DNA from 3 places in the Streptomyces sp. NPDC002306 genome. Region 2 is predicted to be linked to each of the others. Evidence: riboswitches for the same ligand, from Rfam matches in the RefSeq annotation. Region 2 holds a riboswitch; each other region holds the start of a gene.
The links. Region 2 has a riboswitch for cyclic di-AMP ahead of ACWCQK_RS22600 (C40 family peptidase). Riboswitches for the same ligand answer to the same signal wherever they lie in the genome.
Positions count from the first base shown of each region.

Region 1: another riboswitch for cyclic di-AMP. It lies ahead of ACWCQK_RS07655 (M23 family metallopeptidase); the one in region 2 lies ahead of ACWCQK_RS22600 (C40 family peptidase).
Region 3: another riboswitch for cyclic di-AMP. It lies ahead of ACWCQK_RS30010 (NlpC/P60 family protein); the one in region 2 lies ahead of ACWCQK_RS22600 (C40 family peptidase).

Region 1 covers NZ_JBSFCK010000002.1:710,165-717,496, forward strand. Annotated here, with positions in the region: gene ACWCQK_RS07635 (MarR family winged helix-turn-helix transcriptional regulator) at 1-176, opposite strand, end outside; gene ACWCQK_RS07640 (dihydrofolate reductase family protein) at 281-1,411, shown strand; tRNA gene ACWCQK_RS07645 (tRNA-Met) at 1,488-1,561, shown strand; gene ACWCQK_RS07650 (PP2C family protein-serine/threonine phosphatase) at 1,826-2,998, shown strand; cyclic di-AMP (ydaO/yuaA leader) riboswitch at 3,319-3,474, shown strand; gene ACWCQK_RS07655 (M23 family metallopeptidase) at 3,486-4,520, shown strand; gene ACWCQK_RS07660 (aldo/keto reductase) at 4,663-5,607, shown strand; gene ACWCQK_RS07665 (PrsW family intramembrane metalloprotease) at 5,723-7,039, opposite strand; gene trmB (tRNA (guanosine(46)-N7)-methyltransferase TrmB) at 7,158-7,332, opposite strand, start outside.
Region 2 covers NZ_JBSFCK010000011.1:95,963-103,294, reverse strand. Annotated here, with positions in the region: gene ACWCQK_RS22620 (NAD-dependent epimerase/dehydratase family protein) at 1-173, shown strand, start outside; gene ACWCQK_RS22615 (NlpC/P60 family protein) at 286-2,046, shown strand; gene ACWCQK_RS22610 (Lrp/AsnC family transcriptional regulator) at 2,167-2,607, opposite strand; gene ACWCQK_RS22605 (transaminase) at 2,662-4,011, opposite strand; cyclic di-AMP (ydaO/yuaA leader) riboswitch at 4,319-4,492, shown strand; gene ACWCQK_RS22600 (C40 family peptidase) at 4,501-6,015, shown strand; gene ACWCQK_RS22595 (putative quinol monooxygenase) at 6,094-6,423, shown strand; gene ACWCQK_RS22590 (right-handed parallel beta-helix repeat-containing protein) at 6,430-7,332, opposite strand, start outside.
Region 3 covers NZ_JBSFCK010000021.1:30,928-38,259, reverse strand. Annotated here, with positions in the region: gene pcrA (DNA helicase PcrA) at 1-2,209, opposite strand, end outside; cyclic di-AMP (ydaO/yuaA leader) riboswitch at 2,557-2,714, shown strand; gene ACWCQK_RS30010 (NlpC/P60 family protein) at 2,723-3,898, shown strand; gene ACWCQK_RS30005 (tellurite resistance/C4-dicarboxylate transporter family protein) at 3,986-4,972, shown strand; gene ACWCQK_RS30000 (NlpC/P60 family protein) at 5,481-6,563, shown strand; gene ACWCQK_RS29995 (hypothetical protein) at 6,814-7,332, shown strand, end outside.

The sequences.
Region 1 (7,332 bases), on a different contig from region 2:
ATGCGCAGCCGCCGCTCGGGCGACTCGGAGAGCGTCGACAGGATGGAGTAGTACAGGTGGGGCATGCCGGCCTCCTGCTGGAGCTGCCGGTCGAGCGCGTCCTCCACCAGAAGGGTGGCGGCCATGTACGCGCGCCAGGCGCGCTGCTCCTCGGGGGTGAGCCAGCGGGTCGTCATGGCGCCAGTGTAGGTTTGTTTCAAACTTGAACCAAGGGTTCCCGTCACACTCCCCCGCCGCCCGCCGTTTCCGCCCAGCCCCGCTGCCGAGAGTGAGCGCGTCGATGCCGTTCCCGTACGTCCTGCTGTCCGCCGCCGTCTCCCTCGACGGCTGTCTCGACGACACCGGTCCCGAGCGGCTGCTGCTCTCCGGCCCCGCCGACTTCGACCGGGTCGACGAGGTACGGGCCTCCGTCGACGCGATCCTGATCGGCGCCGGCACCCTCCGCGCCGACAACCCCCGGCTGCTGGTGAACTCGCCCGAGCGCCGGGCCGCCCGGGTCGCCGCCGGCCGCCCCGAGTACCCCCTCAAGGTGACCGTGAGCGGGACGGGTGAGCTGGACCCGGCGGCGAACTTCTGGCACACCGGCGGCGAGAAGGTCCTCTACACGACCGACCGGGGCGCCGAACGCGCCCGGCGCGCGGGAATCGCCGCCGACATCGTCACGCTGGGCGCCGGGCTCGACTGGCGGCGGCTGCTGGAACACCTGCACGACGTGCGGGGCGTGCGGCGGGTCATGGTCGAGGGCGGCGGCACCGTCCACACCCAGCTGCTCCAGGAGGAGCTCGCCGACGAACTCCAGCTCGTGCTCGCCCCGCTCTTCGTGGGCGACCCGGACGCGCCCCGCCTGTTCGGGCCGGGCGCGTACCAGGGCGGGCGGCTGCGGCTGGTGGAGACCCGGCGGATCGAGGACGTCGTCCTCATGCGCTACGAGCCGACCGCACCCGGCGCCGGAGGTGTCGCCTCGCCCGCCGACCGGCACTGGCTGGCGCTCGCCTGTGACCTGGCGGCGCAGTGCCCGCCGTCGCGGACCGCGTTCAGCGTGGGAGCGGTGGTGGTGGCCGCCGACGGTACGGAGCTCGCCCGCGGCCACTCCCGGGAGGGCGACGATCCCGTCGTGCACGCCGAGGAGGCGGCCCTGGCGAAGATCGACCCGGCGGATCCGCGGCTGGGCGGCGCGACGGTGTACAGCAGCCTGGAGCCGTGTGCCCGGCGGGCCTCCCGGCCGGCGCCGTGCGCGCGGCTGATCCTCGACGCGGGGGTACGGCGGGTGGTCACGGCCTGGCGGGAGCCGGACACCTTCGTGGCCGGTGCGGACGGCAACGGGGTACTGGTCGCCGAGGGCGCCGACGTCGTCGTACTGCCGGAGTACGAGGCGGCCGCCCAGGCGCCGAACCGGCACCTGCGGGGCTGAACCGAGCCACGCCGACGGGCCGGGAATCAACCGTTGTGCATCCGGTCCCGCGAATGGCGTATGCTGGTGTCACCGACGCGGGGTGGAGCAGCTCGGTAGCTCGCTGGGCTCATAACCCAGAGGTCGCAGGTTCAAATCCTGTCCCCGCTACTGAAGACTCAGGGCCGGAATCCAGTTCATGGATTCCGGCCCTGAGTGTTTTCCACGCCGTTCATGCCGTTCACGCCGGGACGCGCGTTCCCCCGCCCCGGCGCTCGCGTCAGCCGGTCGGCTCACACCGGTCGCTCCCCGTTCCGGCTGCGGCGAATCTGGATCTCCGTGGCGGGAGACGGCAGGAGACGAGTGGTGCGCCCTCATGACGCGGCGGGTGAGGAGCCGCACAAGGATCCCGGCACCGCCTACGACGACTACCTCGTGCCCCGCACCCGGGCCGGCGGCCGGCTCCCGACCGATCCGGTGCCCGACCCAGGGCTCGGCGACGAGGCGCCCCGGCCGTCCGGCGAGCAACGCGCGGAGCGCCGGATCTCCGCCGCCCGGACCCTCCTCCAGCTCCTCCCCCTCCTGCTGGTCGCCGGCGGGATCGTCTACGACCTCTGTACGCCCCCCGAATTCACCGCGGCCCCCTTCTTCACGGCCGCCCCGCTGGTGGCGGCGCCGCTGTACACGCTGTCCGGCACCATCGCCACGGGGGTCTTCGCGTTCGCCGCGGTCTGCGCCGTGCACGCCCGGTTCTCCCTGGTCCCCGACGCGAGCGCGATGACCGAGATGGTCACCGTGGCCACGGTCGCCGCCATGGCCGTGGTCATCAACCGCGTCGTGCGCCGCGGCGACCGACGGCTGGCCAGCGCCCGCGAGATCGCCGAGGCCGCCCAGCGCGCGGTACTGCCCGAACCCGCCGAGCGGATCGGCGGCTACGACGTCGCGGCCCGCTACGAGGCCGCCCAGGAGGACGCCTTCATCGGCGGCGACCTGTACGCGGTGCAGGACAGCCCGCGCGGGGTGCGGCTCCTCGTCGGGGACGTACGGGGCAAGGGCATGGGCGCCGTGGCGGCCGTGGCCGTCGTCATCGGGGCCTTCCGGGAGGCAGCCGAGCAGGAGGCGACCCTGGAGGCGGTCGCGCAGCGGCTGGAGCGGGCGCTGGCCCGCGAGGGCACCCGGCGCGACGGGCTGGACGCCTTCGAGGGCTTCACCACCGCCGTGCTCGCCGAACTGCCGCACGGCAGCGACGCCGTCCGGATCCTCAACCGCGGGCATCCGCCGCCGCTGCTGCTGCACACCGACGGCAGCGTGCGCGCGCTGCCGGCCCGCGAACCCGCCCTGCCGCTCGGCATGGGCGAGCTGGGCACCTGGCCCGACCGCGCGCAGGAGTGCGACTTCCCGAGGGGCACCACCCTGCTCCTGCACACCGACGGCGTGTCCGAGGCCCGCGACACCCAGGGTCGCTTCTACGACCCCGAGGAGCGGCTCGCGGGCCGGTGCTTCCGCGATCCCGAGGCGCTGCTCGTCGCCCTCGCGGAGGACGTGCGCCGGCACTCGGGCGGCGGGATGGCCGACGACATGGCGCTGCTCGCCGTACGACGGCCCTGAGGGGGGAGGGAACGGAGCAGATGCCTGGATCGGGCCGCGATGGACGGAGTCGTGAAGAAACGGCCCGTCGTCACGCGGGGTGATCGGGTGACCCCTCTGTGCATCACATCTGAGTCACCGTCAAAACGCGTGTGACTCCCGAGATGTTCCCGCCCGAGCGCTCGCTGCGGTCAACTCGCCCGATTTCCGCCGGTCATGGGCTGTAAGTCCAGGCCAAAAAAGTGTTAATGATCAAGTGGAACAGCTTGGAATCACGCCCCCGTGTCTATTAACGTTCGATAACGCAGCGCGGTCGTCCCAGCCGTCACAAGCGACGGCTCCGCGCGCACGCGCCGAATCCTGCAAGGAACCGGGGAACCACCACCTTGGGGTGAATCGCACGGACACCGCCGTGAACGACAGGCGGTTTACGCGCGTAGGAGACCTTCCTGCTCCGAACCCGTCAGCTAACCCGGTAGGCGAGAAGGAAGGAAAGGAGCACGCCCACGTGGCGTCCAACCGGCCTGCCCCCGAAGCCCCGTTCGTGCCGAGTCAGCGCAGCACCGAGCCGTTCGGCTCCGGCAGCTACCGCACCGACGAGGGCCCGTGGGAGGAGTGGAACCCCACCGAGGAGTCCCTCCGTCCCGTACGTGGCCGGCACCGCGTCGCCAAGCAGCGCGGCGGACTCGCCCGCAGCTCCACCGTCCTGGGCGTCGGCGTCATAGCCGCCGTGAGCGCGGGCGGTATGGCCAGCGCCAACACCGGCAAGCCGCCGGTGTCCATCTCCATGCCGGACCTGCCCTCCGTCGGCTCCCTGCTGTCCGACGACACCGCGGAGGCCGCCGAGGCCCCCACGACCCCGCTCAGCGGCATCGGCGTGACCTCCGCCGACACCGCCCAGGGCACCACCGACGCCGGCGAGGCGCTGCGCAGCCGGATCATGGCGCAGGCCGAGCAGCAGCAGGACCAGGTCGACACCAAGGCCGCGGCGGCCGAGGCCGCGGCGGCGCAGAAGGCGGTCACCGACGCCGCCGCCAAGGCCGAGAAGGAGGCGGAGGCCAAGGCCGCCGCCGCCAAGAAGAAGGCGGACGAGGCGGCCGCGCAGAAGGCCGAGGCCGCGCGCCTGGCCGAGCTCGCCAAGCAGTACACGCTGCCGACCTCCTCGTACACGATCACCTCGACCTTCGGCCAGGCCGGCTCGATGTGGTCCTCCGGCTACCACACCGGTCTCGACTTCGCCGCGCCCACCGGCACGCTCATCAAGGCGATCCACAGCGGCACGGTCACCGAGGCGGGCTGGGCCGGCTCCTACGGCTACCGCACGATCCTCACCCTCGACGACGGCACCGAGCTGTGGTTCTGCCACCAGTCCTCGATCAACGTCAGCGTCGGGCAGAAGGTCGCCACCGGCGATGTCATCGGCCGCGTCGGCGCCACCGGCAACGTCACCGGGCCGCACCTCCACCTGGAGGTCCACCCGGGCGGCAGCGCGGACGGCATCGACCCGATGGCCTGGCTGCAGGGCAAGGGCCTCACCCCCTGACCCGCGGAACGCTCCGAGTTCCCTGATCGTTCTCCGATCCCCGGCAGCTCTGACGACGTCCCCCCGACGTCAGGGCTGCCGGTTTCCGTTTCCCGGGACATATGCGGAATATGGGCTTCCCGGGTGCGTGTTGATGTTGTACATGACTTCCCTGCGCACGTTCGGCTCCTCCGACCTCGAGGTCTTCCCGCTCGCCCTCGGCGGCAACGTCTTCGGCTGGACCGCCGACGAGGCCCAGTCCTTCGCCGTGCTCGACGCCTACGCGGCGGCGGGCGGCAACTTCGTCGACACCGCCGACTCCTACTCGGCGTGGGTCGAGGGCAACAAGGGCGGTGAGTCCGAGACGATCATCGGCAACTGGGTCAAGGCGCGCGGCAACCGCGCCGACGTCGTCATCGCCACCAAGGTCAGCCAGCACCCGGACTTCCCGGGGCTGAGCGCCGCGAACATCAAGGCCGCCGCCGACGCCTCCCTGCGCCGCCTCGGCACCGACCACATCGACCTCTACTACACGCACTTCGACAAGCCCGAGGTGCCGGTGGAGGAGATCATCGGCGCGCTCGACGAGCTGGTGAGGGCGGGCAAGGTGCGGCACATCGCCGCCTCCAACATCTCCGCCGAGCGGCTGCGGGAGTCCCTGGACTTCTCCGACCGCGAGGGCCTGGCCCGGTACGTGGCGCTGCAACCCCACTACAACCTCGTCTCGCGCGACACCTACGAGGGCGGGCTCCAGGACCTCGCGGCCCGCTCAGGACTGGCCGCCGTCCCGTACTACGCGCTCGCCTCCGGATTCCTCACCGGCAAGTACCGCCCCGGTGCGACGGTCGACAGCGCCCGGGCCTCGGGCGCCGCCAAGCACCTCGACACCGAGCGCGGCCGGAAGGTCCTCGCCGCACTCGACGAGGTCGCGGGCGCCCATGACGTACCGGTCGCCACCGTCGCCCTCGCCTGGCTCGCGAACCAGCCGACGGTGGTCGCCCCGATCGCCTCCGCCCGGACGGTCGAGCAGCTGCCGGCGCTGGTCGCGGTGGCGGAGCTGGAGCTGACCGGGGCGGAGGTCGCGAGCCTGACGGCCGCGTCGCGCTGACCCCACCCCGCATCCCGGCCCGGCGATGTCCCCGGAGTCACGCGCTGCCGGGCTGCGGGACCGGTGGGACTGGCGGGGCCGGTGGGGCCAGTGGGGCCGGTGGGGCCTGCGGAGGTTACGACCGGTACGGGTTGTACGCGGGATACGGCGCCGCCGGGTAGCCGTACACCGGCCATGCCGCCGGAGGGGGCACCGGCATCATCACCGGAACCGGTGGCGCCGTCGCCCGCGCCGCGTAGTCCAGCGCGGGCCGCGCCACCTCCCGGCGGCGCCACAGCTCGTGCAGCAGTTCCCGTTCCCGTACGAGGAAGTCGGCGCCGGCCCGGCCCCGGCGCCCCCGGTGGCGCAGGAACGCCAGGGAGGTCGCGTACGCCTCGTACTCCGCGACCGTCCGGCCGGCGGCCCTGCCGAAGTGGTGCCCGGCGTACTCGCGGGCCAGCCGCCGCGCCCGCATCGAGCCGAGCGCGTACGGCTCGGCCGGGGTCAGCCAGCCGGCGACGGCGTAGGCGGGCAGTTCCTCGCGCACGGTCCGCAGCTCGCGCTGGCGTGTCCAGACCACCAGCCAGGTCAGCAGCCCGAACGCGGGCACCATGAACGCCCCGTACACGGCGAAGAAACCGTACTCGCCGAAGGTCGAGGAGCCGTTCCAGAACGCGTGCATGCCCATCGCGAGCAGCAGCCCGGACAGCGGCAGGAGCACCCGCCGCACCCGCTGCCGCTCTCCGGACAGCGCGGCGACGCCGAAGCCGATTCCGGTCAGGACGGTGAACAGGGGGTGCGCGAACGGCGACATGATCACGCGGACGAAGAAGGTCGCCGCGGTGATGGACGCGATGCCGTGGCCGCCGTTGAGCTGGTCGGTGCCGAAGGCGGTGCCGAGATAGAGGATGTTCTCGGTGAACGCGAAGCCGGTGGCGGTCACCCCGGCTATGACGACCCCGTCGACGATCCCGGTGAAGTCCCTTCTACGGAAGAGGAAGACGAGGAGTACGGCGGCGGCCTTGGCGCACTCCTCGACCACGGGCGCTATCACGGTCGCGCCGAGCGTGTCGGCGCTCGACGGGTCGGCGGTCGCCGTCGCTATCCACTTGGTCGCGAAGCTGTTGGCGACGATCGCGATCAGCGCCGCCGCGCAGGCGCCCCAGGCGAAGGAGAACAACAGGTTCCGCCAGGGGCCCGGTTCGACCCGGTCCAGCCAGCGGAAGGCGGTGACCAGCAGGGGCACCGGCAGGACGGCGAGGCCGAGCCCGACCAGAAACCCTTCCGTGCCGGTCTGGCGGCGCACGAGCGCCAGGATGACGAGCCCCGAGAGCGCCAGCAGGGTGATCAGGGCGCCGTAGCGCACCCACCTCCGGTGCCACCAGTGCGCGTGCCGGAGCCGACTGTGGGCGGGAACGCTGGAGTGCGTCGGATAAGGGGGAACGGTCGCCACGGCATTGACCCTAACGAGGGAGGGCTGGTCTTGCGGTTCCTTTTGCTGCCTGCTGCCTGCTGTACCGGCTGTACCCGCGGTGCCTGCCGCATCCGCGTGCCCGCGGGGTCCGCCGTGGCTACAGCGGCCGCTGCTCCGGCGGCTTTTGGTGCTGTACGCGACGGAAGAGCAGATCGTTCACGACGTGTCCCTTGTCCAGTCCCTGACCCTCGAAACGAGTCAGCGGCCGGAACGCGGGACGTGGCGCGAAACCGCCGTCCGCCTGGGTGTTCTCGAAGTCGGGGTGGGCGCTG
Region 2 (7,332 bases):
GCCTGCTGGGCCCGGCCTTCGGCCTGACCCAGGACTACATCCGCAAGCACCTCGGCATCCGGTTCCGGGTGGACAACAGCCGCAGTGTGCGCGAACTGGGCATCAGCTACCGCCCGATCGAGGAGACGCTGCTGGAGCACTACGAGGTGTGGCGCAGCAGGCGACAGACGTGAGCCGGCCGCGGCACGCGGGGGAAGGGCGGTCGACACGACGGAGTCCGTTCCGGCCGACGACCGGACCGGGCCCCCTGTCCGGTCGTCGGGGCGTTGGCGGATCATGATCCCCATGTCTCCCACCTCTCGACGAAGACTTCTCGCCGCTCTCGCGGCCTCCGCCGCGTCCCTGCCGCTCGCCGGCGCGGCATCGGCTCCGGCCCGTGCCGCCGAAGCCGTCACGCCCGTCACGCCGTTCGCGGGTCCGGCCGGGTTGTCCTCGGCCCGCTCCTCGGTGACCCTGGCGCCGCTCGACGGCTCCTACTTCACCTCGGTGGCGCTCGGCTCCCCGCTCACCGCCACCGTGCTCCCGGGCACCCCGGCCCGCACCGAGGTCACCTCCGGCGGCAGGCGCGTCGCGCTGCTGACCCGGGGCGCCCGGACCGTCGTACTGCCGGGTCCGCAGCGCACGTTCGCGGAGAACAAGCGGCCGTTCGTGGACGACTTCCAGCGCACCCTGCCCGACCTGTCGCTGGAGACACCGGACCGGAAGTACTGGGGCACGTCTCCCGGCGGTGGCAGCTGGTACACGCTGGGACCGGTGGACACCGACTACGCGGTGGTGCCGGGCAGCGGCGTCATCAGCCTCACCACGGACGGCTCGAGCCGGCATGCCAGTCTGCACGACGAGGAGATCACCGACGTCGACGCCCGCTGCACGGCCCGGTTCGACAAGGTGCCCACCGGCCAGGCCTGTTCCTTCGGTCTGACGTTCGGCTACCAGAGCCCCCACCGAAACTACCGGGCCCGCTTGTCCTTCCTGACCTCGGGCACGGTGGAGCTGCGCGTCGAGAAGGAGCTCGACGACACGGTGACGCAGCTGGTCCCGGCCCTCACCCTCGGCACGAGCGTGCCCGCGGGGACCGACTGGACGATCCGGGTGCGCCGAGAGGGCACCCGGATCCAGGCGAAGGCATGGCGGACGGCGTCGGCCGAGCCGGCCGCGTGGGCCGTCGACGTCGCCGACCCCGCCTTCGCCAAGGGCCGGGTGGGCCTGCGCGCCCTGGCCAACACGGGCTGTACGAATCTGCCGGTCAAGCTGTCCGTCAGCCGCTACGAGGTGGACGCGGCGAACTGGGAGACACCGCCGACCGTCACCCACGGAGACTGGGTGCGGGTGCTGCCGGAGCCGTTCGACGGCACCTGGACGGCGCAGCTGGAGCAGACGGTCCGCGGCTGGGCCGGCTCCCCCGCTCCCGATGTGCTGGCCCACGCCGCGATGTTCCTCGGCGGGGCGCCGGCGGTCACGGCCGGGGCCGGACCGGCCCAGGGCAGGCAGGTGCTGGGCGAGGCCGGGTACGGCTACCTGGACCCGCTGGGCCAACGCCTCGAAGGGGCCGACTTCCACGAGTACATGAACACGGGCTGGACCTTCCCGGACGGCACCTACGTCAAGCCGTCCAGCAAGCAGGTCGGCAACCTCGACTGCTCGGGCTACACGCGGATGGTCTACGGCTACCACCTGGGCGTGCCGCTGGCCGCCGGCGCCGACACCTCGGGCGAGCGGATTCCGCGCGCGTCGCGGGACATGGCCGACCACGCGCCCGGGGTGATCGTCGACCGCACCGACGGCACCGGCCCGCCCGCCGCGGCACTGCTCCAGCCCGGCGACCTGGTGCTGTTCAACGCGGACTCGGGTGACGACGCCGAGTCGGGTCCCGTGACCGTCGACCACGTCGGTATCTACCTCGGCACGGACGTGGCCGGCCACCGTCGTTTCCTGTCCAGCCGCAAGACGGTCGACGGGCCCACCATGTCCGACCTGGGCGGTGCTTCACTGCTCGACGGCACGGGCACGTACGCCACGAAACTGCACACCGTGCGCCGGATCTGAGGCGGCAGCCGGCTCGGGACCGGCCTCGAGTGCGCGTTCGGGGCCGCGATCAGGGTCGAGACCGGGTCCGCGTTCGGGCTGCGATCGGCGCCGCGTTCGGTGCCGGACCGGCGCGCGAGGTCAGCCGACGTCCCAGAGGAACCGGTGGGTGTGGATCCCGAAGTAGGGGAAGGACTGCACCTGCCGGACTCCGTCGATCGGCCGGACGACGTCGTTGACGAAGTCCAGGAGATCCTTCGGGCCGGGGGTGACCACCTCGGCGAACAGGTCGAACCCGCCCGAGGTGAGCACGGAGTAGACCACCTCGGGGCGTTCGGCCAGGGCGTCGGCGACGGCTCTCGGGTCGCCGTCCACCCCGACGCCGAGCAGCGCCATGGCCTGGCCGCCCATCGCCATCGGGTCGGTCACACCGACGACCTGGACGGCCTTGGCGTCCAGCAGGCGTTGCAGGCGCTGCCGGGCGGCCGAGGCGGACAGGCCGACCCTCGGGCCGAGGTCGGCGTACGCGATGCGGCCGTCGGTCTGCAGTTCCCGCAGGATGGCCCGGTCGATGTCGTCCACGTCTCCTGCTCCCCTTCCCGTCCCGACGGCTCGCGACCACCCTATCGGCGCACGTCAGCCGGTCAGTTCGGCCAGCGCGGCGGCGAACACCCCGGTGTGCGTGTCCACGTCCCGCTCCGTGGTGTCCGGGCACATGAGCGCCATGTTGTGGAAGGGGGTCAGCAGGATTCCGCGGTTGGCGAGATAGAGGTGGAGGAAGTCCTCCAGCTCCGGGTCCGCGGCCGCCGCCGACTCCGTGCCGGTGCGTGGCGCGGGCGCGGTGAAGCGGTATTCGGTCCGCGCGCCGAGGCGGCTGACCGACCAGGGCAGACCGTGGGCGTCGATACCCGCCCGGACGCCCGCCTCGAAGCGCTCGGAGAGCTGGGACATGTGGGCGAAGGCCTGGTCGGTGAGGACGTGTTCCAGGGTGGCGCGCATCGCGGCGACGGACAGCGCGTTGCCCGCGAGGGTGCCCCCGACACCGCCCATGTCCACCAGGTCGAGGTCGGCGCGCGCCAGCAGCCGCTCGGCCAGGTCGGCGGAGAGACCGTAGGCGCCCGCGGGGATGCCGCCGCCGATCGCCTTGCCGATGGTCAGCACGTCGGGCTCCAGGTCCCAGGCCGCGGTGCAGCCGCCCGGGCCGGCGGAGAAGGTGTGCGTCTCGTCGTTGACGAGGAGCGTGCCGTACTGCCGGGTCAGGGCGCGGACCCCGGCCAGATAGCCGGGTTCGGGCAGCACGATGCCGATGTTGGTCAGCGCGGGCTCCATCAGGACGGCGGCGACGTCGCCGTGGGCGAGTTCGCGCTCCAGCTGGGCCAGATCGTTGAACTCGGCGACCCGGCTGGTCAGCGTGACGTCGCAGGGCGCTCCGACGTTGCCGGGACGGGCCTCGCCCCGGCCGTCGGGTCCGACCACGATGAGCGACTCGTCGACGCTGCCGTGGTAGCTGTAGCTGTTCACCAGGATCTTGGCGCGGCCGGTGACGGCTCGGGCGAGCCGGATCGCCCACCGGTTGGCGTCCGTCGCCGTGAGCGAGAAGCTCCACCGCGTCGGCCCGAACCGACGGGTGAGTTCGGCGCCGACCCACTCGGCGTCCTCGGTCGGCAGCATCGCGGTCGCCCCGCCGAGTGCGGCGAACCGGTGCTGGACGGCGGCGGCCACCGCCTCCGGCGAGTGGCCGGCCATCGCGCCCGTGTCCCCGAGGCAGAAGTCGATGTAGTCGTGTCCGTCGATGTCGGTCACCCGGGCGCCCCGGGCGGTGTCCAGATAGCGGGGAAAGGCACCGGCCGTCTTGTTCATCCAGGTCATCGGAACCCGGCCGAAGAGGTGCTCGGACCGCGCGTAGGCGGCCTTCGAACGCGGGTTGCGGCGGTCGGCCTCGGCGCCCTCGCGGGCCAGGAGGTGCTGCAGGCGGGTGCGGTCCATGAGTACCTCGGATGACGACGACGGATGACGCAGGAATGCCTGGACCCTACGACCGGATTCGGCGCCTCTTCAAGGATCGGCACTCGAATCAGTCGGCGTGACGATCGATTCCCGCGCCGCCGCACGACCGGAGAGGAGGCAGGCACAGTGGCCCGGCCGGGGGCCTCCGCACCCCGGAGAGGCCACAAGGAAATGAAGGTCACAATTACGTATCGGGCATACCGCCCTTCAACCTTCACATGAGCCGCACAAATTAGCTAAGTTGGCGCCAGGCCGCTCGGAACCCTCCGGCGAATCCCGCCGGGCCGCGCAGCCTCCGCCGAGTCCGGTGAACCACTGCGGCCGCCGGAGCCGGGGACCCAACCGATCTTTGGGGTGAATCGGCCCAACCGCCCTGCGGGGCAAGGGCCGTAGGGCACGCCTTCCGGAACCTCCGCCCGAACCCGACAGCTAACTCGGTAGGCGGTGCACGGAAGGAGTACGTCGCCGATGGCGCCGGAACGCGACACGCGCCCCGCTGGTCTCGGTCTCCCCGACATGCAGGACGCGGTCAGCCGTGAGGAGATCCGGCGACGGATCAACACCCTCTACGACCGCGCCGAGTCGGACACGGGGACCTACAACGCCACCCGCGCGATGTCAGCGGGAAACCGCAGGCCCGCCGAGCCGACGCGCCCCCCGGAGCGCCGGCCGGGCGATCCCGCCCTCGACAGGGTCGCCCAGCAGTGGTTCGACGTGGCGCGCGCCAAGCTGGGCCCGACCGTCGCGGCGGTACTGCCCGCCGACAGGACGCCCGAGCCGCCGGCCGCGGCCCGCCCGGCCCGCGCCGAGCGCCCCGACCGCCCGGCGGAGCTGCCGGCCGGCATTCCGGCCCCCCGTCTCGAACTGGAGGCGCCCGCCAGACGCGTACCGGAGCTCACCGCCGGTCCCGTCGCCGCGCTCCCGGCCGCGCCGGAGCGGGGACGCGACGCCCTCCCGGCCCTTCCGGCGCCCCAGACCGCCCCGGCTCTCCCGGCCGCGCTGCCCGCCGCCTCGCTCTCACCCTCGCCCTCGCTCACCCCTTCGCCCGCGCCCTCGCCCGACAACGGGTCGCGACAGGCCGCGCTGCGGACGACCAAGGGGCAGATCCAGGACAAGATCGCCTCCGCGAGGCGACTGCTGGCCCGCCAGCTGGCCCTGCGCAGCACACCGCCGGCCGAGCTCGAGGCCGCGCCCGCGCCCGCGGCTGAACCCCTGTGGCCCGCCCCCGCCGAGCCGGATCCGCTGTTCGGCGACATCGCCGGCTGGATCGCGCAGCCGGCGACCGGACTCGACACCGGCCTCCCCGTCAGCAGCGGCTACGCGAACACTCCGGTCGACACCGGGCAGTTCAGCCTCCCCGTCGACACGGGCTACACGAACGGTCCCGTCGACACCGGGCAGTTCGCCGTCGTGCCCGCCGTCGTGGGCTACACCAACAGCCCTGTGGACACCGGGCAGTTCAGCCTCCCCCTCGACACGGGCTACACGAACGGTCCCGTCGACACCGGACAGTTCGCCGTCGTACCGGCTGCCATCGGGTACACGAACGGCCCCGCCGACACGGGACAGTTCGCCGCACCCGCACCCGCTCCGGCCCCCGTTCCCGTGCCGGAGCCGTCCTACGGCGGCAAGGCCGCCATGGCGCTCGACTTCGCCCGCGCCCAGATCGGCAGGCCGTGCCTGTGGGGCGCGACCGGACCCGAGTCGTACGACTGCTCCAGCCTGACCCAGGCCGCCTGGCGGGCCGCGGGGGTCGCGCTCCCCCGTACGGCGCTCGACCAGGCCCGCAGCGTCGCGGCGATACCGCTCACCGACCTCCAGCCCGGCGACCTCATCTTCTTCCACGGCGACGCGGGCCACGTCGGTCTCTGCACGGGCAACGGCACGATGATCCACGCCCCGGGCCCGGGTGCCTCCATACGGGAGGAGTCGATCTTCTTCGCCGGCCAGACCGCGATCCACAGCGCGGCCCGGCCCGCCTGAGCCGAAGGCCGTACGGATCGGCCCGTACCGGAGTGTCCGGTGCTGGCCTTCCGTCGCCGGCGGCGGCATGGTGGAGCCATGATTTTCATCGCCGTACGCTTCACCGTCCGTCCCGAGCGCGCCGACGAGTGGCTGTCCCTGGTGGCTCCCTTCACCGAGGCGACCCGCGCGGAACCCGGCAACCTGTTCTTCGACTGGTCGCGCAGCGTCGACGACCCGCACCGGTTCACGCTGCTGGAGGCGTTCGCGGACGAGGACGCCGGGGCCGCCCACGTGGGGTCCGCGCACTTCAAGGCGGGGCTGGCCACGATGGCCGGCGCGGTCGCCGAGACGCCCGAGATCATCAACGTGAACGTACCCGGCCAGCACGGCTGGGGACCGATGGCGGAGCTGGCCCCGCGGCCGTGAGCCCGGTCAGCGTTCGGCCGGGACCGGAAGGTCCTGCGACTCCAGGCTGATCAGCTGGTCCGCCGTGGGGTCGGTGAGTTCGGCGACCCGCTGGGCCTGGCGTTCGGTCATCTCCTGGAAGACCTGCCGGGCCGAGCGGCCGTTGCCGAACCCCTCGCCCCTGGGCAGGCGCTGGAACATGTCCAGGAGCTCCGTGTGGGCGGTGGGCGTGAGCTCGTAGCGGTGCTGCCCGGCCTGGTACTCGACGATGGAGACGAGCTCGGCGGCCGCGTAGTCCTCGAAGAGGAGGGTGCGGCCGAAGCGGGAGGCGAGGCCGGGGTTGGAGCTGATGAAGCGGTCCATGTCGCCGGGGTATCCGGCGGCGATGACGACGACGTCGTCGCGGTGGTCCTCCATCAGCTTGACCAGGGTGGCGACGGCTTCGGTGCCGAAGTCGTTGCCCGCGCCGAGCGGGGCGAGGGAGTACGCCTCGTCGATGAACAGCACCCCGCCCAGGGCCCGGTTGAAGGCGGCGGTGGTCTTGGGGCCGGTGTGGCCGACGTACTCGCCGACCAGTGCCGTCCGGTCGACCTCGACGAGGTGGCCGCGGCGCAGCAGCCCGAGGGCTTTCAGCAGCCTGCCGTAGAGGCGGGCGACCGTGGTCTTGCCGGTGCCGGGGTTTCCGGCGAAGACGAGGTGGCGGCTGAGCGGCGGGGCGGGCAGGCCCGCCTCCTCGCGGCGGCGGACCGTCTGCATCAGCTTGACCAGCGAGCCGACGTCGCGCTTGACCCGGTCGAGGCCGACCAGTTCGTGCAGTTCGCCGAGCAGGTCCTCCAGGGTCTCCTCGGGCTCGTCCGGATTGTCGGCGGCCCCGGAGCGGGCCGGCTCCGCGGCGCCCGGCGTCGCGTGGGGCGAGGCGGGCGCCGGGGC
Region 3 (7,332 bases), on a different contig from region 2:
CCGGCGCCGTGGCACCGGTCCGCTTCCATTCCAGGTGGGCCGGCGGGATCTCCTCCAGGAACCGGGAGGGCGGGTTGTACGACGGCTGCCCCCAGGCGCTGCGCATCGCCGACCGCGTGAGGTAGAGCCGCTCCCGCGCGCGGGTGATCCCGACGTACGCCAGGCGGCGCTCCTCCTCCAGTTCCTTGGCCTGGCCGAGGGCGCGCATGTGCGGGAAGACGCCGTCCTCCATGCCGGTCAGGAAGACGACCGGGAACTCCAGGCCCTTGGCGGTGTGCAGGGTCATCAGCGTGATGACACCGTCGCCGTCCTCCTCGTCGGGGATCTGGTCGGAGTCGGCGACCAGGGCGACCCGCTCCAGGAATTCGGACAGCCCGCCCGTCGCCTCGCCCTCGCCGGACTCCTGCTCGAACTCCAGCGCGACGGCGGCGAGCTCCTGGAGGTTCTCGATACGGGTCTCGTCCTGCGGGTCGGTGGAGGCCTGCAACTCGGCCAGGTATCCGGTCCGTTCGAGGACGGCCTCCAGGACCGTCGCCGGGCCCGCGCCGGACTCGACGATCGTACGGAGATCCTCCATCAGCGCGTTGAAGCGCTGCACGGCGTTCGTGGAGCGCGCGGCCATGCCGTAGGCCTCGTCGACGCGTCGCAGTGCCTGCGGAAAGCTGATCTTCTCGCGCTGGGAGAGGGCGTCGATCATCGCCTCGGCGCGCTCGCCGATCCCGCGCTTGGGCACGTTGAGGATGCGGCGCAGCGGGACCGAGTCCTCCGGGTTGGCCAGGACGCGCAGGTAGGCCAGGACGTCCCGGACCTCCTTGCGCTCGTAGAAGCGGACGCCGCCGACGACCTTGTAGGGCAGGCCGACGCGGATGAAGATCTCTTCGAAGACGCGGGACTGGGCGTTGGTGCGGTAGAACACGGCGACGTCGCCGGCCTTGGCCTGGCGCGCGTCCGTGAGACGGTCTATCTCGTCGGCGACGAACTGCGCCTCGTCGTGCTCGGTGTCGGCGACGTACCCGGTGATGCTCGCGCCGGCGCCCGCGTTGGTCCACAGGTTCTTGGGGCGGCGGGACTCGTTGCGCTCGATGACGGCGTTGGCGGCGGAGAGGATCGTCTGCGTGGAGCGGTAGTTCTGCTCCAGCAGGATCGTCGTCGCGTTCGGGTAGTCCTCCTCGAACTGGAGGATGTTGCGGATCGTCGCGCCGCGGAAGGCGTAGATCGACTGGTCCGCGTCACCCACGACGCACAGTTCGGCGGGCTGGAGGTCGAACTCGCCCGGCGGTACGTCCACGGGGTGCTCGGCGGTGCCGACGAGCTCGCGCACCAGGGCGTACTGGGCGTGGTTGGTGTCCTGGTACTCGTCGACGAGCACGTGCCGGAAGCGGCGGCGGTAGTGCTCGGCGACGTCCGGGAACGCGCGCAGCAGATTGACCGTCGTCATGATCAGGTCGTCGAAGTCGAGCGCGTTGGCCTCGCGCAACCGCGACTGGTACATCGCGTACGCCTGGGCGAGGGTCTTCTCGAAGCCGTCGGTGGCCTGGGCGGCGAAGTCCTCCTCGTCGATCAGCTCGTTCTTCAGGTTGGAGATCTTGGCGCTGAAGGACTTCGGCGGGAAGCGCTTGGGATCGAGGTCCAGGTCCCGGCAGACCAGGGCCATCAGGCGCTTGGAGTCGGCGGCGTCGTAGATCGAGAAAGACGACGTGAAGCCGAGCCTCTTGCTCTCGCGGCGCAGGATGCGCACGCACGCGCTGTGGAAGGTCATCACCCACATCGCGTTCGCGCGCGGGCCGACGAGATGCTCGACGCGCTCCTTCATCTCGCCCGCGGCCTTGTTGGTGAAGGTGATCGCGAGGATCTGGCCCGGGTGCACGTGCCGCTCGCCGAGCAGGTGGGCGATGCGGTGGGTGAGCACCCGGGTCTTGCCGGATCCCGCGCCGGCCACGATGAGCAGCGGGGCGCCGGAGTGGACCACGGCCGCGCGCTGGTTCTCGTTCAGCCCCTCCAGCAGGGAGGCCGGGTCGATCGCCGGGCGTGGGGCGCCGTCGCGATAGTAGGCGTCCCGGTCCGGCGGCACGTCGAACTTCCCGCCGAACAGATCGTCCGGAACCGGCTCCGGTACGTGCTCGTCCTCGGGCGGTGGCGGGGGTTCCTCCCCATGGGCCCGGGGGGCCTGGAGATCCGCCAGGAAGCTGTCGTCAAAGAGGCTGCTCATCGCTCTCCGAGTCTAGGGCGCCCCACCGACAACCCGCCGCCGCCCTGAGAACATCCCCCCGTAATCGGCCTTCCGGCACCTTTTCACCTTACGGAACGACCCCGGCACCGACCGCGATCGGGCAGTCGCACCGGCAGCGCGACCGAAGCACCATCTGCCCATCTACGGCCAAATCACCAAAAAGTCCTCCGATCGACCAAGATGAACAACTCCTGACCTGAGGTCACGAAAATGTATCGGGCATATCGCCCATCAACCTTCACAGAGGCCACACGCGTTGGCTAGCGTGCCCAGCAGGCCGCACGACCCCCTCCGGCGAACCTCGCCGGGCCGCGCGGCCCTCCGCCGAGTTCGGTACGCCGCCACGGCGACCGGAGCCGGGGACCCAACCGAGACCCGGGGTGAATCGGCCCGGCTTCCCATCGGGGAGCGGCCGTAGGGCAACCCTTCCGATCCATCCGCCCGAACCCGACAGCTAACCCGGTAGGCGGAACGTGGAAGGAGTCGCCTCCCTTGGCGTCGCACCGCAAGTCGCGTCCAGCAGCTACGCGCGTAGCAGGCATACGCACCCCCGCCCTCGCCACGGCGGCGCTCACCTCCGTCGCCCTGCTCTCCCAGACGGCCGACGCCACCCCCTCGGCCGACGACGGCAGGCCGAGCCTCGAAGAGGTCGAGAAGAAGGTCGACGACCTTTACCGCCAGGCGGAGTCGGCGACCGAGAAGTACAACGCGGCCAAAGAGCGGTCCGGCAAACAGCGCAAGCGCGTCGACACCCTCCTCGACGACGTCGCCCAGCGCACCCAGGCGCTCAACGAGGCACGCGAGGAGCTCGGCTCCGCCGCCGCCGCGCAGTACCGCACCGGCGCCGGCGCACCTGACACCGCGACCTTCCTGCTCGCGGACTCCCCGCAGGACTACTTCGACCAGGCCCAGCTGATGAGCCGTCTGACCACGCGCCAGAAGGGCGCGGTCGACGACTACGTCACCGAGCGGTCCGCGACGATGAAGAAGCGCCAGGAAGCCGCCGAGGGCCTGCGGACGCTCACCGACTCGCAGGACGACCTGCGAACGGCCAAGGCGGCCGTCCAGCGGAAGCTCGCCGACGCGCGTGTGCTGCTGTCGAAGCTGACGGCCCAGGAGAAGGCCCGGCTGGCCGAGATCGAGAAGCGCGAGCAGGCGGAGGCCACGCGCGCGGCGGCGGAACTCGCGAAGCGACAGGCGGCGGCCTCGCGCGCGAGCACGAGACCGCAGGCGGACTCGTCCGCACCCGCCTCCCCGTCCACGTCCTCCCCGTCCACGTCCTCGCCGTCGTCCTCCGGCTCCTCGTACGACACCCAGGCCGACAAGGCGCTCGCCTTCGCCCGCGCCCAGATCGGCAAGCCCTACGTCTGGGGCGCGACGGGACCCGGCTCCTACGACTGTTCCGGCCTCACCCAGGCCGCCTGGAAGGCCGCCGGCGTCACCCTCCCGCGCACCACCTACGACCAGGTGAACGCCGGCACCACCGTCCCCCTCTCCGCCGCCCGCCCCGGTGACCTGGTCTTCTTCTACGACGACGTCAGCCATGTGGGTATCTACCTCGGCGACGGGATGATGATCCACGCCCCCAAGCCCGGCGCGTACGTCCGCGAGGAGTCGATCTACTACGACGGCGAGCCGGGGATCCACAGCGTGGTGCGCCCCGCCTGACGAGGCTGCCCGCGCCCGCGCGTATTTCCGGGCGCCCGCGCGCGTGCCCCGCTCGCGCGGCGTGCGGCGCTCCTTAGCATCGGCCGCATGCCGCGTACCTCCCCTCTTCGCGCCTGGTGGGCGCACGGTCAGCCGGCGGCCGGGGCCGCCGTGCTGGCGACCGGCATCCTGTCGGTCGCGCTCCGGCTGACGGGGTACGAGGTCCTGTCCCGGATCACCCTGGTGCTCGCCTGCGCCGCCTGGCTGGCACTGGCGGCGGGCTTCGTCGTCCAGCTGCTGTGGGCGCGGGAGGACTGGGTGAGCTGTGCCTGCACGCCCGCCGCGCTCACCTCGGTCGCCGCGAGCGCCGTCCTCGGCACCCGCTTCTCGATGCCGGGGTGGCGGACGCCGGCCGAGGCGCTGCTGGCCCTCGCCGCGGTGCTGTGGCCGGTGCTGCTCGTCGTCGTCCTACGGCACTGGGAGCGCCGTATGCCCGGGGCGGTGTTCCTCGGCTGCGTGGCCACGCAGGGGCTCGCGGTGCTCTGCGCCGGCCTCGCCGGGGCCCTGTCGACGGCCTGGCTCGCGCACGCGGCGCTGGTCCTGTTCCTGTGCGGGCTGGTGCTCTACTGCCTGGCCCTGGCCCACTTCGACCCGCGTCAGGCCGTCGAGGGGGCCGGCGACCAGTGGGTGGCCGGCGGGGCGCTCGCGATCTCGGCGCTGGCGGGGGCGCAACTGCTCGCGGCCGACGGGCCGCGCCTGTACCTGTGGAACGACGACGACCGTGGCGCCCTGCGCGTCATGACCGTCGGTCTGCTGGCGCTCGACCTGTGCTGGTACGTCGTCCTGCTGGTGGCCGAGGTGCGGCGGCCGAGGCTGCGCTACGACGTGCTCCGGTGGTCTACCGCGTTCCCGATGGGGATGACGGCGGCGGCGGTGCTGTCCGTCGCCTCCGCCGTCGGCGTCCCGTGGCTGAAGCCGGTCGGGGAGGTGCTGCTGTGGATCGCCGTGGCGGTCTGGCTCGCGGTGGCCGTGGCGGCGGTCCGGGCGGCCTCGGGGGCCGTCCGTGCCGGCGCCGCGGCCACAGCACCGCGATGAAGACGTTCGCCGTGGTCAGCGGGGCCGGCTTCATCCCGTCATGAGGCCGGAGCCCGACGAGGGGATCCCCCGCCGCCCGGCACCGGCCGCCGCACCCGACGGCGGGCTGCATATATGCGCCATAGCACCGCGTCGCCCGAACGTGTCCGGGAATCCCGACATCGGTCATCACACTGCGTGAAGTCGACGGCTCCGCGCCGGGACCGCAGCCACTTGAGGTCACCGTTCGATCCGCCGGCGCCAGTTCCGCACATGCTGTTACCCAACCGACACAGACGGGTTTAGCGTCCTGCCCCAGGTGACCGGCTCCCCACCGCCGCCCGGGCCAGGGGCGGCAGTCGGACACCACCGCCGAGAAGGTCCGGCGGCGGCTCGCTCCCCCTGTGCGGGCCGTCGCCGGACGCGTGGACCGCCTTCCGGTGGCCGCGCGTCCGCTCCCCTGGCGGCCGTGCGTCCGCCGGGCGGTCACACGGAAGAGGCGGTCGTACGAAAGGACGTGCAAGTCCACGTGGCAGCGCACCGCAAGCCCCGCCGGCGCTCGCTCAGCGGCAATACGGCCCGTACCGCCGCCACCCTCGCCCTCGCGGGCGCGGCGACCGCGACGGCGTTCGACGGAACCGGTCAGGCCGCACCGAATCTGACACCGGCGCAGGTCAAGGCCAAGGTGGACAAGTTGTACCAGGAAGCCGAGGCGGCCACCGAGAAGTACAACGGCGCGCAGGAGAAGGCACAGGCTGCCGAGAAGCGGCTGGGAACGCTGCGGGACGAGGCGGCCCGCCGGGAGGACCGGCTCAACTCGGCACGGGACGCGCTGGGATCTCTCGCCGCCGCCCAGTACCGCGACGGCGGCATCGACCCCGCCCTGCGGCTCGCGCTCTCCGACGACCCCGACCGGTATCTCGACGGAGCCGCCTTCGCCGAACGGGCCGGTGACCGGCAGGCGGGCGCCGTCGCGCGCGTCCGCAAGCAGCTACGGGAGATCGAGCAGTTACGCGGCGCCGCACGCGTCGAACTGACCTCTCTCAGGTCACGGCAGGCGGAGCTGCGGCGGAACAAGGAGACGATCACCGGGAAACTGGACGAGGCACGGCGGCTGCTGTCGCGGCTGTCGGCCGCGGACCGCGCGAACCTGGCGACGGCGAGCGGCACCGGCCGGGCCTCGCGCGCGTCGACGACCGGGCGGGACAGCCTCGCGGCACCCGGGAGCACGACGGCCACGGCGGCCAGGACCTCCGCGCCCACCTCCCGCGCGGCGGACGCCGTCTCCTACGCCTACTCGAAACTCGGCAGCCCCTATGTGTGGGGCGCCACCGGACCGGACGCCTTCGACTGCTCGGGCCTCGCCCAGGCCGCGTACCGCGCCGCCGGCCTCTCCCTGCCCCGCACGACGTACGCGCAGATCGACGCGGGCCGCCGGGTCTCCCGCTCCGAACTGCTCCCGGGCGACCTGGTGTTCTTCTACTCGGGCATCACCCACGTCGGGATCTACGTCGGCGACGGACAGATGATCCACGCCCCGAACCCCTCGGCGCCGGTACGGCTGGCGCCCATCGACCAGATGCCGTTCGCGGGGGCCACCCGGGTCGTGTGACGTGACCACGACGGGTGCGACGCGTACCGAATGCTGAACGCCTAGTGCCGGGTGCCTGGTGGACGGGAAGTCCGAAGAGGGTGGAGGGGGTCAAGAGCCGCTCGTGGATGGCCTGATGAGGCCGGGCGGGGTGGCGCCGGGACGGGCTTGAGCGCGGCGGCACGGTAGCGTCGACGAGCGGGGTGGCAGTGCCTCCCCGTCCGCAGTCCGCCGATCCGTCGCCGTCCCGGCGCCGTCCGAGAGGGTGCCGATGTCCTCGTCCACGCTGCCGCCGCCCCCGCCGCCTCCGCACGTACGGACCTGGCAGGACCGGGGAGCGCTGCTGGCCGACCGGGGGCGGGTGCTGGAGGAGCTGAGGCGGCACAGCCTCGGGGTACACCGGGTGCTGCTGCTGTGGCTGCTGGCGCTCGCGGCGATCATCGGCTGGTCGCTGCTGGTGCTGCCGCTCCAGCAGTTCGAGGAGCAGGACCCGACGGGGCTCCTCCTCGGACCCGTCTTCCTGCTCCTCGGCCTGGCGGCTCTCACCCCGCCGGTCATCGCCGTCGTCCTCGCCGTCCGCCAGGACGGCCAGATACGCCGGCTCCTGGACGCCTGGCTCGCTCTGGACCGCCATCAGGCGACGGACGCCCGTCTACGCTCCCCCGGCCTCAGCCTCTTCTGGCTGCTGTCGTCCCTCACGGTCTGCGCGACCGGCCTGTGGGCGTCCCTCGCGGCCACGGCGGGCCCGACACCGGGCCGCACCGCCCACAGCGAGGTCGCCCTCGGCCTG